2 regions of the Thalassotalea ganghwensis genome follow, and region 1 is predicted to be linked to the other one. Evidence: predicted binding sites of a transcription regulator. Region 1 holds the regulator's gene; the other holds the start of a gene.

Region 1 (7,974 bases):
ACAACCTTAAAGTTTATTGGTGCAGATTTTTGAAGGCTTAATAGAATATCGAGCATAGCAAAGGAATCTTTACCGCCACTAATAGCGGCCATCACGACATCACCATCTTCGATCATATGATAATCAGCAATAGCCTTACCAACTTTACTTCGAAGTCTTTTTTGTAACTTATTCATTTCAAAAACTTCTTTGCGGTTATCGACTTGATTCATTTTACTTTAACTACCTAGTTTACGTTTATTACACAGCTATATGATAATCGCTGAACTTATTTGATTAAAAATGGCGACATATTATATCGCTTATTTATTTTAGAGGTAAGTTATTTATAAGAGAGTCTAACGCTAAACGACTAGTTTGATGTGTTATTAGGGGCTGTGTAGCAGATAATGTTTGCTAACAGCCCGCGGTACAGATTTGATGTTAATTATTAACTATTGCGCCATTGGTGAAACATAACCTTCAGGCTTCAATGCTAAAACATCACAATTTAGGTTATCGATAACATGCTCGGCGGTATTACCTATTAATGCGGCTGAAATGCCAGTTCTACCAATGGTACCGAGTATGACGAGTTCAGCATCTAATTTTTCAGCTTGATGCTGAATAACCTCTTCAGGAAGACCTTCTTCTACGTGTGTATGAGTGCTGTCTACACCAAATTTTTGTGCATGATTGGCCATCGCAACTTTGTGGTGATTAAGCATCGATTCATTATATTCCCCAGCATTAAATTCAGGAATTTCTATGGCAATATTAACGGGCGTGCCAGGAAATGAGTTCACTAAATGGACATTCGCGTCGATTATTTTTGAAAGGTTAATCGCCTCTTCAGTAATTTTATTGTTTAACGCTTGGTGTTCTTTTTCATCGCTACCAACATGAACAGCGGCTAAAATGTTACCTCCTTTCGGCCAACTATGCTCTTTAACCAGTAATACAGGAGATGGACATTTTCTAATTAAATGCCAATCAGTAGGGGTGAAAATGACCGACTTTAACTTATGGTGTTCATGTGTGCCTTTAAGTACGATGTCAAAGCCTTGGGTTAATACCTGCTCAATAATCGGTTCAAACGGGCGATTATGCCAAACGACTTTAAAATCGATAGTTAGAGAATTTTTTGGTAATGAGGTGATTTTTTCTTGTAACCAAAGTTCCCTGTCCTTGATAACCGTTTGACGCATTGCTTCTCGCTCGTCACTCGATAACATAGTCGTCATTTCGTAGGAAAAATCATAAATGCACATAAATGCGGTAATGGTTGCACCCGTTTTATTAGCTAACTCTACCGCTCGTTCAAGCGCTTTTTGATGCTCAGTGGTTGGATCGATGACGGCTAAAATCTTTTTATACTTTTCCATTTCGTGCCTCTAGCATTACCTGAATCATATAGTGAGTTTTTATACTAATGATATAAGTGTAGTTGTTCAATGATCATGCAGCAAAGAATTGCTGATCATTGTTTTAAATCAAGATATTAGTTGTTGATTTATTATTGATATGTAACTGAAAAATAGTACGCAAGAACTTGCTACTATAGGGATAAAGTTTGTGGAGCGTTTCTGAGCGTGAATATTGCCGCTAAAGTGCGGCAACCTCTTTCAATTTTTCTATATCAAGGATACGAATAAATTTACCTTCAACTTCGATTAATTGGCTTTTGTGAAAACGATTTAATAGTCGGCTAATCGTTTCTACGGTTAAACCAATATAGTTACCGATATCACTGCGTGTCATCGTTAATCTAAATTCTGTTTGCGATAGACCTCGTGCATGGAACCTCATGCTGAGCGATGAAAGAAAGGTTGCCAAACGTTGTTCTGCATTTTTACGATTTAGCAAGGTCAGCATTTCTTGATCAGCCTTAATTTCCGTGCTCATCATTCTCAGAATTTGCTTTTTCAATTTAGGCACAGAGTTTGATAACGCGTCAAGGGTATCGTAAGGAATTTCACACACCATAGATGTTTCTAATGCTTTTGCAAAACTAGGGTGCTTTTCAGCTGCGATTGCATCGAAACCGAGCAAATCTCCAGCCAAATGAAAACCGGTGATTTGTTCTTCACCATGCTCATCAACAGTAAATGTTTTAAAGGTACCTGAACGGATAGCGAATAATGATTGCATCTTCTCTCCGTCACGAAACAATTGTTCGCCTTTATGAATAGGACGCTTGCGGTCAATGATTTGATCAAGCTTTTCAAGTTCTTGATCATTGAGAGTAAAAGGCAGGCATAGCTCACTAATACTACAATTTTGGCAATGAATGTGTTGCTGGCCTGAACATTGACGGTTTTGCATCATAAACTCTAAGAAGATTGTTACACTGGTATATGGAGATGTTATTAGAACATTATGCCAGATGCAATCTTTAACGTAATAATTCCATAAATGATCAATGTAATCGCCATTACTTGACGAAATAGCGTATGAGAGATGAGTTGCCTGAATGATAAAAAACCGACAGAAACACTAAGCAGCGCAGGTAAAGTTCCAATGCCAAACCCCATCATAATTAGCGCGCCTTGCCAAGGATCCGCTGATGCGACTGACCAGGTAAGTGTTGAGTAAACTAGCCCGCACGGTAACCAGCCCCAGAGTGCACCTAATCCAAATGCTTTGGCTAATGAATCGACTGGAAGAAACTTCTTATTGAGTGGTGAAAGGAATTTCCATAATATTTGTCCAACTTTCTCAACTTGAACTAATCCACTGTACCAGCGACCGATATATAGCCCTAAAAGTATTAAGAAGATACCCGATATAAACCTCATTATATTTAACGGAACGCCAAGGTTTTTTGCAGCAAGTGAACCAGTAAAACCAGCGATAAAACCAATGAGGCTATAGCTAATAATTCGGCCAATGTTGTAGTAGAGTGTATAGAAGAACTTCTTTGTGCTAATGCCTTGGTCATTGGGCAAAGCAGCCGTTAACATCGATGAAATACCGCCACACATTGCGATGCAATGACCAGCGCCGAGCAAACCAACAACCAAGCCAGCGAAAAAGTTCATCTCCATTAGGGGATCCTATTGAAAACTAGTGGCGATAGAAGGGGGGAGTTTGACGACAAGTTAAATTTAGCTCCTTTGTTATTCTTTATTTAGGGCATTTTTACTCACTGAGTCAGAATTGGTTTCTGCCTGCGGAATGTCTTGTTCCTGACTATTGGATTTAGGTGGTTTATTTTGTTTGTCCTCTTCAAACAAAATGCTTAATCCTTGTTTTTCTAAGTCGTCAAATTGGTCAGTTTTTACGGCCCAAAAAAAGAGGTAAATTCCTAACGCTGTTAAAATTATCGCGATAGGTATTAATACATAAATAATACTCATTTTGAGCCTCTTTTTAGCAACCGAAGTGAATTAGTAATAACAAGTATAGAGCTCAAAGACATACCAACAACAGCCATGTATGGCGTTATATGACCACTTACCGCTAATGGAAGTACGATGGCATTATAACCCATCGCCCAAGCGTAATTTTGTTTAATCACTCGTTTTGTTTTAACTGAAATATTAAATAAGGTCTTCATAGAGGACAAGCGGTTATTCAACAAAATAACGTCTGCCCCTGATTTTGCAACATCGGTGCCTCCACCCATTGCAACCGAAATGTGGGCTGCGCCAAAAACTGGTGAATCATTCACACCGTCACCGAGCATCGCGACTGTGAATTTCTGTTGATAGTGCTTTAGTTTTTTCATCTTGTCTTCTGCAGAACAAGATGCATAGATATGATCAAGTGTTAGCGCGTCTTGCACCGTTTGACAACCCGCTAGGTTATCCCCTGAGAGCATAATTGTTTTAACATGTTTCTTCTTAAGGCTGTCTACCAAAGCTTTTGCGTCATCGCGTATTTGGTCGATAAAACTAAATGAAGCGAGTAGTTTTCCATTTTTTGCTAACACACATCGAGCCTGCTCAGTATCTTCTTTTGATTCAGAAAGCCAAGACGACCTACCGATAGCATATTGATGGCCATCAATAACCCCTTTAATACCGCTTCCGCTGATAATTTGGACGTCTTCTGCGTTGACTTGGAAATTTCTAAACTGTTTAAATGCACTTGCTATTGGGTGTTCCGAATAACTTTCCAAGGCAGCGCTAAGGGCGAGTAAATCTTCTTTCGAATAGGATGGCTCTAAAATATTAATAGCGCTTATTTGAACTTGACCTGACGTCAATGTGCCGGTCTTATCAAATGCGATACAATCTACCGAAGGCATAGTTTCAAGCACATGGCCAGATTTTATCATAATACCTTCTTTGTTGAGCCTTGTCGTCGCACACGTTAATGCCGTAGGGGTGGCGAGTGACAGAGCACAAGGGCAGGTGGCAACGAGTACGGATAAGGTAATCCAAAAAGCTTCTTCTGGCATATGTTGCTGCCAGTAAATCGCTGTAGCCACAGCACATACCAAAATTAAGGCAACAAAATACTGGGCTATTTTGTCTGACAACATAGCAAGCTTAGGTTTATGTGCTTGAGAAGATTCACTTAAGCGGATTAATTGGCTTAAAAATGAATGTTGATTATCGTGCTTTACCTTTATCGTAATATTGCCATCAGTATTTATGGTGCCAGCAAATACTTCATCATTCATCGTTTTAGTTAATGGGGTTTGTTCGCCAGAAAGCATTGACTCATTTAATTGGCTCTGGCCGTGCACAATGATGCCATCAGCAGGTACTGTTTCGCCTGGTTTAACTAAAACAATATCGTTTGGCGTTAAGTGTTTAGCTGCAACGATAATCTCTTGATTTTCTGTTAGCTTTGTTGCCGTTAATGGCATTAGTTTTAATAAGTTTGCTGATACTTCTGCAGCGCGACTTCGCGCTCTAAATTCTAAAAACTTGCCAACGAGTAAGAGAAACGTAAACATCGAAACCGATTCAAAATACACTTCACCTGTTTGATTAATTGTTGCCCATGCACTGGCGGTAAAGGCTAAACTAATTGCGATTGATACGGGCACATCCATTGACAATCGCTTTATTTTTAGCGCATTAATGGCACCTTTATAAAAAGGGTAGGCACCATAGGTGACGATTGGAAAGGTCAGCATTAAACTCGTCCAACGTAAATACACTTTTATGCTATCTGACATGTCTGAGAAAGCACCAAAATACATTCCGATCGCAATCATCATCACTTGCATCATTAAGATGCCAGAAATTCCCAAGCGCTTTATAAACACTTTAGCTCGAGCATTGTTGTTCTTTTCTATATCATTTGCTTTAAATGGCGTTGCTTGATAGCCAATATCATTAATGGCAATGAGTATTTCACTCAGTTTTACTTGTTGGGAATCCCATTTAACAGTAGCTCGCTGTGTGGTGGCATTGACGCTGATAGCAATAATCCCAGGTATTTTGGCTGTTTGCATTTCAATTAACCAAGCACAAGCAGCACAATTTATACCTTCAATGGTTAGGATAGCTTCTTTTTGAGTACCGTGATTAAAAGTAAATTCGCTTTGCAGGCTATCGTCGTCAAGCAATTTTTTCTTCGCCAATTCTGCGGGGATCAATTGTTCGCCTTTAGGAGCTTTCTCCGTTCTAAATTGATAATACTCTTCTAGGCCACTATTGACGATGGTTTCAGCTATAGCCTGACAGCCGACACAACACATGTGTTCGGCTTTATTTTTAATCAAAGTGGTTAGGGTGATACCTTGAGGAATTGGTTCACCACAATGAAAACAACTGCTTGACATTAGTTAGCTTCTATTGGCTTGGGGATTATCTCGATAAATTCTGTTTGCGGAAGCGTAATGGTATTTTGAATTTTCCAAGTATCTTCAAATGAAGATATGGTAACGCGCCATTTTCCTTTTATATCATGGTCAATTGTTTGTCTAAAGTGGCCATTGCCATCGGCGGTTAACGCAACATAAAAGTCTTTTTCTGCAAGCGTTGGGTGATAAAAATTTACATTTAACAATGGAAATTCTTTTTCTATGCCTGTTGGTTTTATCACCAATTGCTCATCGCTAAATTTGAGGTCAAACTTCATGCCTAGCTTTTGAGCAAGTTTAATTTTATCAAGCTCTAAATTAATCGCTTTACCTTTTTTATAATAATCACCAACAACCAAGTCATCTGGGTTTGTGTTAGCAATAATAAGAGTAGCAATGCCAGCTACGACAGCGGTAAAAGGCAATAAAAATACTAGCCATGCCCAAGGCTCTTTGTACCAAGACGTTTTCATTAAGCTTTCGTTATTAAATAATTTGGCAGTATTATACTTTTTTTCAATGGGTAATTCCTATGCTAATTACTATTTTCTGACATTTTTTTATTCTAGATCATAGTTCAATATCGCAAATAAATGTGCTCTATTAAAAATTTGCAAATAGGGGAATACAAGCCATAGTTATAAGGGGAAGAACAGAGTAACTAAAAGGCTTTTGCTGCCATATGAATAACAACGACCTTACGACGGTGACGATTATTTACTATAACGATAACTGCATTGAGTTGCAGTCTGAAGTAAAAAATTACCCTAAAAACTCGAATGGGCGAGTCATTATACCTGATGAGTTTAAACAGGATAAATCGATTATCGCGGTTTGTTTAGGAGAAATTGTTATTTTAAATAAAGCAGGCGATCGGATTATTTCTGTTGATTATGACAAAGAATAATTGTTGAAAATGTTGAGTTAAAAAAAGCCTTAAACAATTGTTTAAGGCTTTTTTAATACCAGCATTATTATTGCTGAGATAAACTATAAACGTAGGCACTAATCACGTGTATTTTCTTCTCACCTAAAATGTCATTCCAAGCTGGCATTACACCCGCGCGGCCATTTCGAATAGATTCTTGAATAACACGTTCTGAGCCACCGTATAACCAAACATCATCGCTAAGGTTTGGTGCACCTAATGGTAAGCCCATTGCTAAACTGCCTTGACCTTCACTACCGTGACAGCCAGCACACATGGCAAACTTTTCTTTGCCTTGTTCAGCGTTACCTTCTTTTGCTTCACGTCCGCTAAGGCTGATCACATAGGCAGCTACGTCTTTAACACCTTGTTCACCGCCTAACATGGTTTCCCAGCCAATCATACCTTGTGCTTTACGACCAGCCATTAAGCTATGCTTGATATCAGCTGGCGTTCCACCATATAACCAGTCGCTGTCGGTAAGGTTGGGGAATCCAGTTGTACCGCGTGCATCAGAGCCATGACATTGAGCACAGTTTTGTAAAAATAGTCGTTGACCAATTTTACGTGCTTGCACTGCTTCGTCATCGCCTGCTGTTGCCAAGTCTTTAATGTCACGTTTGGCCAACGCTTCAAATACAGGGCCGTATCGTTCATCAGCTGCTTTTACTTCTCGGTCATACTGAACGATCAAACCTTTATCAAGACCCTCTTGGGTTTTAGCTTTTGACTCTTCTATGCTAACGATGCCTTGGTTTGAGCTTTTCCAGCCGAATAAACCAGCCCAGTTACCTAAACCAGGGTAGACGATTAGATAACCTACACCCCAAACAATCGTAAGTAAGAAAAACGTGCTCCACCACTTAGGAAGCGGGTTGTTTAACTCTTCAATGCCGTCAAACGAGTGTCCCATTGACTCACCTTCTTCGACATCAGTAAAGTTCTTTAAGCACCAGCGTAGTAGTAGGTAACAACCTAATAACGTGCCAAGTGTAAGAACGGTAATCCAAATACTCCAGAAGCTAGACATTATTATTAGTCTCCTGTTTGTTAGTCTCTTCTTTGTGGTCTTCTTCAAAAATTGAATTGGCCGCTTCGTCAAACGAGGCTTTACGTTTTTTGCTATACGACCACACCACAATGATGATAAATAGTGCGAAAATTATTAGGGCAATTAAGCCTCTTAATGTACCGTAATCCATATTATTTCAGCGCATGCCCAAGTGACTGCAAGTATGCAATCAAGGCATCCATTTCAGTTTTACCGGCAACTTCTGATTTCGCCTTAGCAATATCTTCAGCA
Region 2 (7,974 bases), on a different contig from region 1:
GACTTGCATGTGTTAAGCCTGCCGCCAGCGTTCAATCTGAGCCATGATCAAACTCTTCAATTAAAATCGTTTGTGAGAAATCTCTTTTTAAAAAGAAACTCTCGGCTCAATGAATCTGTACATATAAAACTTGCTTTACTTAAAAAGTAAATTTTGTCTTGTGTGTCATCATCATTAAGTTTAGTTTTTGCTACCTAAGTAGCTGGTAAAACCAACATCAATGTGAGTGCCCACACAAATTGCATGATAACTACTTGTTAAAGAAATGATTCTTGCGAATCTCACCCAACATCGCATTCGTGTTAGGCGTGTGCTCTACCGTTGAGAGCGGATGCGCATTCTACGCACCTGAGTTTTAATGTCAACAGATTTTTGAAAAAAGTTTTAAAAAGTTTTTCAAGCTCTGTCGTTATGTTTATCGAGTATTTCAATCCACATAACTTAGTAAAACTCCCTTCCTAGGTCTCCCTGAGAAGTGGATGCGCATTTTAGGGATTTTTACTCCCCCGTCAACCGTTATTTTAAAATAATTTGAAAAAAGTGATTATTCGTGCAAATACCGTACAATATGCTGTTTATATACTCAAAGCCGCACGAATCAAGCCGACAATCTATTATTTTCCAGATTACAAATACTTGCACTTTCACTTTACCTTTTTGTAATGAAAATAGGTGTTTTATTTAACTTAAGATATTAAAAGTGTCTTTTTTTGCTAATATTAATCTCAATGTTAGAAAAAGGATAAATTTATGGCTAATCATATACGAAGCTTTAATGGTATTACCCCCTCAATTGGCGGCAGAGTCTATATTGATACATCTGCTGTTATCGGTGGGGACATTACCATTGCAGATGATGTCAGCATCTGGCCACTGGTTGCTGCTCGTGGTGATGTTAATCGAATGACAATCGGAGAACGCACTAATATTCAAGATGGAACGGTGCTTCATGTTACTCGTAAAGGCGAACACAACCCTGAAGGGTTTCCGTTGATTATTGGTGATGACGTTACTGTGGGTCACAAATGTATGCTTCACGGATGCACGCTAAAAAATAGAATTTTAGTTGGCATGGGTGCGATCATTATGGATGGAGCGGTCGTAGAAGATGATGTCTTTATTGGTGCCGGCTCACTAGTTCCTCCAAATAAAATATTAGAAAGTGGTTATCTATATGTAGGAAACCCTGTTAAACAAGCCCGCCCCCTTAAAGACAATGAGCTTGCTTTTTTAAAGCAGTCAGCACTCAATTATGTCGAGTTGAAAAATCAGTACCTTGCCGAACAAGCGTAATGTTATAAAAATGACAAGTTTGCAGTCACTATAAATATATAGTGGACTGCTCTATGTCATTATCTTCTATCCAATCTTCTAAACGACCTTCCCAATCAAATTTTAACGATTGATCGACATTTAGATTTGGATTGATTTGATCAGACAATACTACCGTCAATAACTGGCCATTTAACAATGCGGTAAAACACCAAGCTTGAAAGCTATTATCATAATGAACGTCGTCATTGATGATCAGTGATTGATTCATTGATGTAGTTCCTGCCTCAACATAGTCATTACTGCGTCAGGGTCGGGCCTAACACCGCGCCATTGTTCAAATGCGGCGGCTGCTTGAAATACTAACATACCCAACCCATCAATAAGCTTATCGACTCCATGTGTTTGAGCTTGCTGTAAGAATATTGGTAAATCTTTTCCATAGACCATGTCATAACATACACATGTTTTAGTAAAGATGGTTGGTGGAATAGACAACGGGTGACCTGACAATCCTGATGACGTTGCATTGATAATAATATCGGCTTGATAATTGACAAGCTCTTCGAACGTCATCGCTTTAACTGTTTCAATATTATACTTATGGGCAATTGCTAAGGCTTTTTCTTGAGTACGATTCGCGATAACTAATTGAGCAGGTTGTTCTGCTAATAGAGACGGTATAACACCTTTTGCTGCTCCACCAGCGCCAAGGAGTAAAATATTTTTTCCGCTGACTTTGACACCACAACGATAAAGATCATTCACTAGTCCGATTCCGTCGGTATTATCACCAAATATTTTTCCGTCAGAGAATGAAAGCGTGTTTACCGCTTCTGAAAGTTTTGCCCTGTCGGTCAATTGATCACAAATGTCAAATGCTTGCTCTTTGAAAGGCACAGTCACATTCGCCCCCTTACCACCCTGCTCAATAAAAGAACGGACTGTCGATTCAAATGCATTGAATGCAACCAACTCTTTTTGATATTCAATTGCTTGTTTCGTTTGTTGTGCGAATAGACGATGGATAAAGGGAGATTTAGATTGTTTTATGGGGTTACCATAAACTCGATATTGTTCCATAAACATAATTAACTGACTAATTTGTTGTTAGACTAACTGTTTAACAACTTTTTGCCAATCATGGTTTATTTGATAAAAAAACGAAATGATATAAGAAAGCCACATCCATAGATGTGGCTTTAGGTAAGATGTAGGACTTATTTAAAACTAGAATTTGTAGCCAATCATAATTGAGTAGACCATTGGATCTACATCTACGTCAGCTTTACCAATGCTTTGACCGCCAACGTCAAAAGTCGCTTCGGTAGCAATATCGATATAACGAGCAGATGCATTAATGTGCCACTGATCATTTAAATGAAAGTCAGCGCCTACTTGGAATGATAAACCAAAAGAACCATCTAACTCTAAGTTGCTAAGTCCTAGACTTTGAGGAGCAGCTTCAAACTCTTCGTCAAAGAAAATGGTATAGTTTAAACCAGCACCCAAGTAAGGTTTAATATTTGTGCCTGTGTCAAAGTAATAAAGTGCACTCACCGTTGGTGGTAAGTGGGTAACTTCAGCAAGTTTGGCACCATCAACACCCAACACTGCACCTTTATCTTGAATCGTTACGTCGTGTTTAAACGGTGTTGCAGCTAAAACTTCAAACGCCCAGTTTTTATCATAAAAGTAGACGAAATTAAGACCTAACTGGGCATTGTCATCCACAGTTAATGTCATCGTAGAATCCGCACCACCCAACAAAATTGATGATTTACCGCTGTCTGGGTTAACTGTTGTGTAACCACCACGGACCAACATATCGCCAGCCTGATAATCTGCAGCAATTGCTGCAACTGGTAATGAAGAGATTAATGCGAGAGCTAAAAGTGCTTTTTTCATGTTCGTTTCCCTTAAATCGTTCGAAACTTTAAATTGGCGCCATTGTAGACACGACATTTAAAAGTTTTATTGACCTACCTCAACAAATTAGGCCAATAACAGGAATAGAAAGCACTTTCGTGTAGAAATGTTGATCTAGAACAAGCTATTTGAAATGTGATGAACTAAACAAGCACGGTATAAATCTTATATAACCAGACAATAACAAAGTATACGATTGCCGTGAACACAGCGGCCGAGCCCAAATCCTTTGCGCGCCCGCTTAATTCATGGTGCTCACTACCGACTCTATCAACAACGGCTTCGATGGCCGTATTTAATAACTCAGCAATCAACATGACAAATGGCCCAGAAATTAACACGGCAAACTCGGCTAAATCATTAGCAAGCCAAAATGACAATGGTAAAAAAACAATCGTTAACCAAGTGTATTGGCGAAAGGCTATCTCATGTTGATAAGCCGCTTTAAATCCTAGTAAGCTATGTTTAGTAGCAGGGCCAAAACGGGCAATATGCCCATATTTATTCTTATTCATCTGTCACCTTACACCCAGTCTTGTGCTACCAAGTAATCAGCTAGTCTCGCTTCTTCACTTTCTGGCTCTGGCTGGTAATTATATTGCCAACGCGCTAAAGGTGGCATCGACATTAGAATTGATTCAGTGCGACCTCCAGATTGCAAACCAAATAAAGTACCGCGGTCAAAGACTAGATTAAACTCAACATAACGTCCTCGTCTATATAATTGAAATTGACGATGTGAATCTTGATAAGGGGTATCTTTACGTTTATTCATTATTGGCACATAAGCGTCAATGTAACCTTGACCAACGGCTTGAATATAGTCAAAACATTTATCAAATCCCCAAGCGTTCAAATCATCAAAAAACAATCCACCTACGCCTCGAGTCTCATTGCGATGCTTTAAGTAAAAATATTCATCGCACCACTTTTTATAATCTTGATAAACATTTTCACCGAAAGGTTCAGATAGGTTTTTGGCTGTTTGATGCCAATGAATAACGTCTTCATCAAATGGGTAAAAAGGTGTTAGGTCGAAACCACCACCAAACCACCAAACAGGTTCTTCGCCTTCTTTTTCTGCAATAAAAAACCGAACATTAGCATGAGAGGTTGGAATAAATGGGTTTTTTGGATGAATAACCAACGAAACTCCACAGGCTTGCCAACGACGACCAGCTAACTCAGGACGATGAGCAGTAGCCGAAGGGGGTAATTGCTCCCCTGACACAAGAGAAAAATTAACCCCCCCTTGTTCAATTACAGCCCCATTGGTTAATACACGAGTTCGACCGCCACCGCCTTCCGTGCGCGTCCAATTATCTTCAACAAACGTTGCTTTACCATCAGCCTGTTCAAGCGCCTGACAGATTTGATCTTGTAACGCTTTAAGGTATGTAATTACTTGCTCAATATTTACCGTACTCATTGGCGGATGGTCTCTCCTGTATATGCATTAATAATGGTAGATGGCTTAGTAAAACCTAACGTATTAGATTTGATAATAAAATCGACTTGGTTACCTAAGGTAGCTTCTACTTCTTGCCATGTCTTCGCCGGCTCTTGACCTGATAGATTAGCACTGGTTGAAACGATGGGTTTTCCAACAGCCTCGCACAATGCGACAACATCTGGATGGTCGGTAATTCTTACCGCTATCGTATCAAATTGACCACAAACGTATTCTGATAAGTTAGCCGATTTTTTAAGTAGCTGTGTCGTACCATTAGGCCAACGAGATAAAATAACCGTTTTTAAATCAGGAGCGATATCACTATCATCAATATATCGGCTCAACTGATGATAATGACTTGCTAGTAAAATAAGTCCTTTTTCTTTCGGCCTATTTTTTATTGCCAAAATTTTCTTTATGGCGTCAATGTTATCTGGATCACAACCTAAACCAAATACAGCTTCTGTTGGATAAGCAATAACACCGCCTTGTTGGTAAATTGTTTTAGCGTTTGACATTTACAAGTTGGTTGCCAGCAAAAGTTTTGCTGGCAAGTATACTTTTTTTTTGCACTATATGCATGGATAGATTGCTATAGCAACACGGTTATTTGCAACTCAAATAGATATTAAACGCTCATTGTTTTGACTTTTTCTCTCAGAATAAACTTTTGAATTTTGCCTGTAGATGTTTTAGGTAAATCACTAAAAATAATATGCTTAGGTGCTTTAAAGGTTGCCATGTTATCTCGACAGAAGTTGATTAACTCTTGTTCAGACGCGTGCTGATTTACCTTTAAGGTGACAAAAGCACAGGGAGTTTCGCCCCACTTTTCATCCGGCCTAGCGACAACAGCTGCCTCCATAACCGCTGGATGCTTGTATAGTGTGCTTTCGACTTCTACGGAAGATATGTTTTCACCACCAGAAATAATAATATCTTTTGAGCGATCACGAATTTCAATGTAGCCATCAGGATGCTTAACCGCCAAATCCCCTGAATGAAACCAACCATGTTTAAATGCCTGTTCTGTTGCGGTAGCATTTTTAAGGTAACCTTTCATGGTCGTGTTGCCTCGAAACATTATTTCGCCAATAGATTCTCCATCATTAGCAACGGGCAACATGGTGTTCGGATCAAGAACATCAACTTCTTCTTGAGTTGGGTAACGCACCCCTTGTCTCGCTTTTAAAGCCGCTTTAGCATCTTCATCATGCCTGTCCCATTGTTCTTGCCATTCACTTACAACACAAGGACCATAAACTTCTGTCAAACCATAACCTTGGGTTATCTCTATTCCCATATTCTCCATGCCTTTAATCACAGTAGCTGGTGGTGGCGCGCCTGCGGTCATCGCTTTTATCGGTTGGCGAAGTTGCTCCAAACGATGGGTATCAGCATTTAAAATCATATTTAACACAATAGGAGCACCACAAAAATGCGTAATATTATGTTCAATAAAGGCATCAAGAATGTCATTGGCATCAACTTTTCGTAGACAAACTTGTGTCCCACCAACAGCCACTACTGTCCATGGGAAACACCAGCCGTTACAATGAAACATCGGTAATGTCCATAAATAGTGAGTGTTCTTGTCGAGAGGCCAAATCATATTATTGCCAATGGCGTTTAAGTAGGCTCCCCGATGAGAATAGACCACCCCCTTAGGATTACCGGTTGTTCCTGAAGTATAATTAAGCGCCAACGCTTGCCATTCATCACAAATTAGATTGCCATGAAACTCAGGCTCCCCCTCTGCTAACAGTGCTTGGTAAGTCAATTGCCCGACCAATTCACCTTGGCAACGCTCATCAACAATATCGATCACTAATGGCGAACGCGAGCATAAACTAAGCGCCTGCTTGATAATAGCGCTAAAAGCGCTATCAACAAGAAGTACATCACATTCGCCATGGTCAAGAATAAACGCAATCTGCTCAGCATCTAATCGAATATTAATCGCATTTAATACTGCGCCGGTCAGTGGCACACCATAATGTGCGTCTAAAAATGCAGGTATATTAGCCGCCATGACACTCACCGTATTTCCAGGTTTAACGCCTCGCTTAATTAACGCGCTCGCCAACCGTCTTACGTTTTCACGGTATTGTTGATACGTAAAACGCTGGTCACCATAAATAATCGCTACTTTATTTGGGTACACATCAGCGGTGCGATTTAAGAAGTTAATCGGTGAGAGCGGCATATGGTTTGCTGCCACTTTATCAAGCCCTTGCTGGTAAATATTCGTCATTATCATCCCCTTTTAGGTACACCGCGGTCCACTCAACCACTGAAATGCCTTTTTCAACCAGTTTACGCTTTTTATCCCGTATAAAAATTAGCCTTTGGTCTAATAACTTGCTCTTGTTTTTGATTAAAATACCAACAATTATTCTTTGACTATTTCCGTATTTCAGCAAACAAAGGTATAATGCGCGCCTTATTTTCCATGTGATGACACAGTCATTACAAAAACTAGCTCGCAAATCACAAGGTAAGCAATCATGAAAGTCGGTATTATCATGGGGTCAAAATCTGATTGGCCAACAATGAAACATGCTACAGATATGTTAGATTTATTAAATGTTCCATATGAAACAAAAGTCGTTTCTGCTCATAGAACACCTCACTTATTAGCAGAGTATGCCGAGTCTGCTAAAGAACGAGGACTTAAGGTGATTATTGCTGGAGCTGGTGGCGCTGCTCACTTACCAGGCATGACCGCGGCATTTACACCATTGCCAGTACTTGGTGTTCCGGTGCAGTCCAAAGCGTTAAGTGGACAAGACTCCTTGTTATCTATTGTTCAAATGCCAAAAGGTATAGCTGTAGGAACATTAGCAATAGGAACTGCTGGCGCTGCCAATGCTGGTCTACTTGCAGCACAAATACTCGCTACCCATGACGATGAAATAATGGCGAATATTGAAAAGTTTAGGAAAGAACAAACAGATAACATTCTCAACAACCCGGATCCAGCAGAATAAGCGAGCTAAATAGATGAAAAAGGTATTGGTATTGGGTGCCGGGCAACTTGCTCGAATGATGGATCTAGCTGGCACACCATTGGGCATGGATATTAAGGCTTTTGATGTTCGAACCAATCAAGTTGTTCATCCAACTGATCCTGAGCATGTCTATGGAGATCTTAGCCAAGGTATTACGCAGTGTGATGTGATCACTGCAGAGTTTGAACATGTAGCTCATGATGTATTACAACAATGCCAAGCCTCTGGAAAATTGTTCCCAAGCGCAGAATCAATAAAAATTGGAGGAGATCGGCGTTTAGAGAAAGCATTACTTGATGCTTGTAATGT

Evidence for each region. The regulator FNR, encoded in region 1, switches genes on or off when oxygen is low (the NO sensors DNR and NnrR bind a similar motif). The targets are predictions, from matches to a motif close to TTGATCTAGATCAA.
Region 2: a site for FNR is predicted at 3,311-3,324, ahead of ACSLUH_RS12720 (OmpW/AlkL family protein). Genes of this name have one in related genera too.

Annotation. Positions count from the first base shown of each region.
Region 1 covers NZ_JBQRUM010000004.1:198,978-206,951, reverse strand. The annotation lists gene ttcA (tRNA 2-thiocytidine(32) synthetase TtcA) at 1-212, opposite strand, end outside; gene uspE (universal stress protein UspE) at 435-1,364, opposite strand; gene ACSLUH_RS06020 (fumarate/nitrate reduction transcriptional regulator Fnr) at 1,585-2,304, opposite strand; gene ACSLUH_RS06015 (sulfite exporter TauE/SafE family protein) at 2,349-3,026, opposite strand; gene ccoS (cbb3-type cytochrome oxidase assembly protein CcoS) at 3,099-3,338, opposite strand; gene ACSLUH_RS06005 (heavy metal translocating P-type ATPase) at 3,335-5,722, opposite strand; gene ACSLUH_RS06000 (FixH family protein) at 5,722-6,216, opposite strand; gene ACSLUH_RS05995 (TIGR02922 family protein) at 6,426-6,650, shown strand; gene ccoP (cytochrome-c oxidase, cbb3-type subunit III) at 6,718-7,701, opposite strand; gene ACSLUH_RS05985 (cbb3-type cytochrome oxidase subunit 3) at 7,694-7,873, opposite strand; gene ccoO (cytochrome-c oxidase, cbb3-type subunit II) at 7,875-7,974, opposite strand, start outside.
Region 2 covers NZ_JBQRUM010000012.1:47-8,020, forward strand. The annotation lists partial or broken rRNA gene ACSLUH_RS12700 (16S ribosomal RNA) at 1-63, opposite strand, end outside; gene ACSLUH_RS12705 (gamma carbonic anhydrase family protein) at 751-1,293, shown strand; gene ACSLUH_RS12710 (hypothetical protein) at 1,322-1,543, opposite strand; gene aroE (shikimate dehydrogenase) at 1,540-2,355, opposite strand; gene ACSLUH_RS12720 (OmpW/AlkL family protein) at 2,503-3,180, opposite strand; gene ACSLUH_RS12725 (diacylglycerol kinase) at 3,345-3,716, opposite strand; gene hemF (oxygen-dependent coproporphyrinogen oxidase) at 3,725-4,630, opposite strand; gene tsaC (L-threonylcarbamoyladenylate synthase type 1 TsaC) at 4,627-5,172, opposite strand; gene ACSLUH_RS12740 (acyl-CoA synthetase) at 5,283-6,908, opposite strand; gene purE (5-(carboxyamino)imidazole ribonucleotide mutase) at 7,162-7,644, shown strand; gene ACSLUH_RS12750 (5-(carboxyamino)imidazole ribonucleotide synthase) at 7,658-7,974, shown strand, end outside.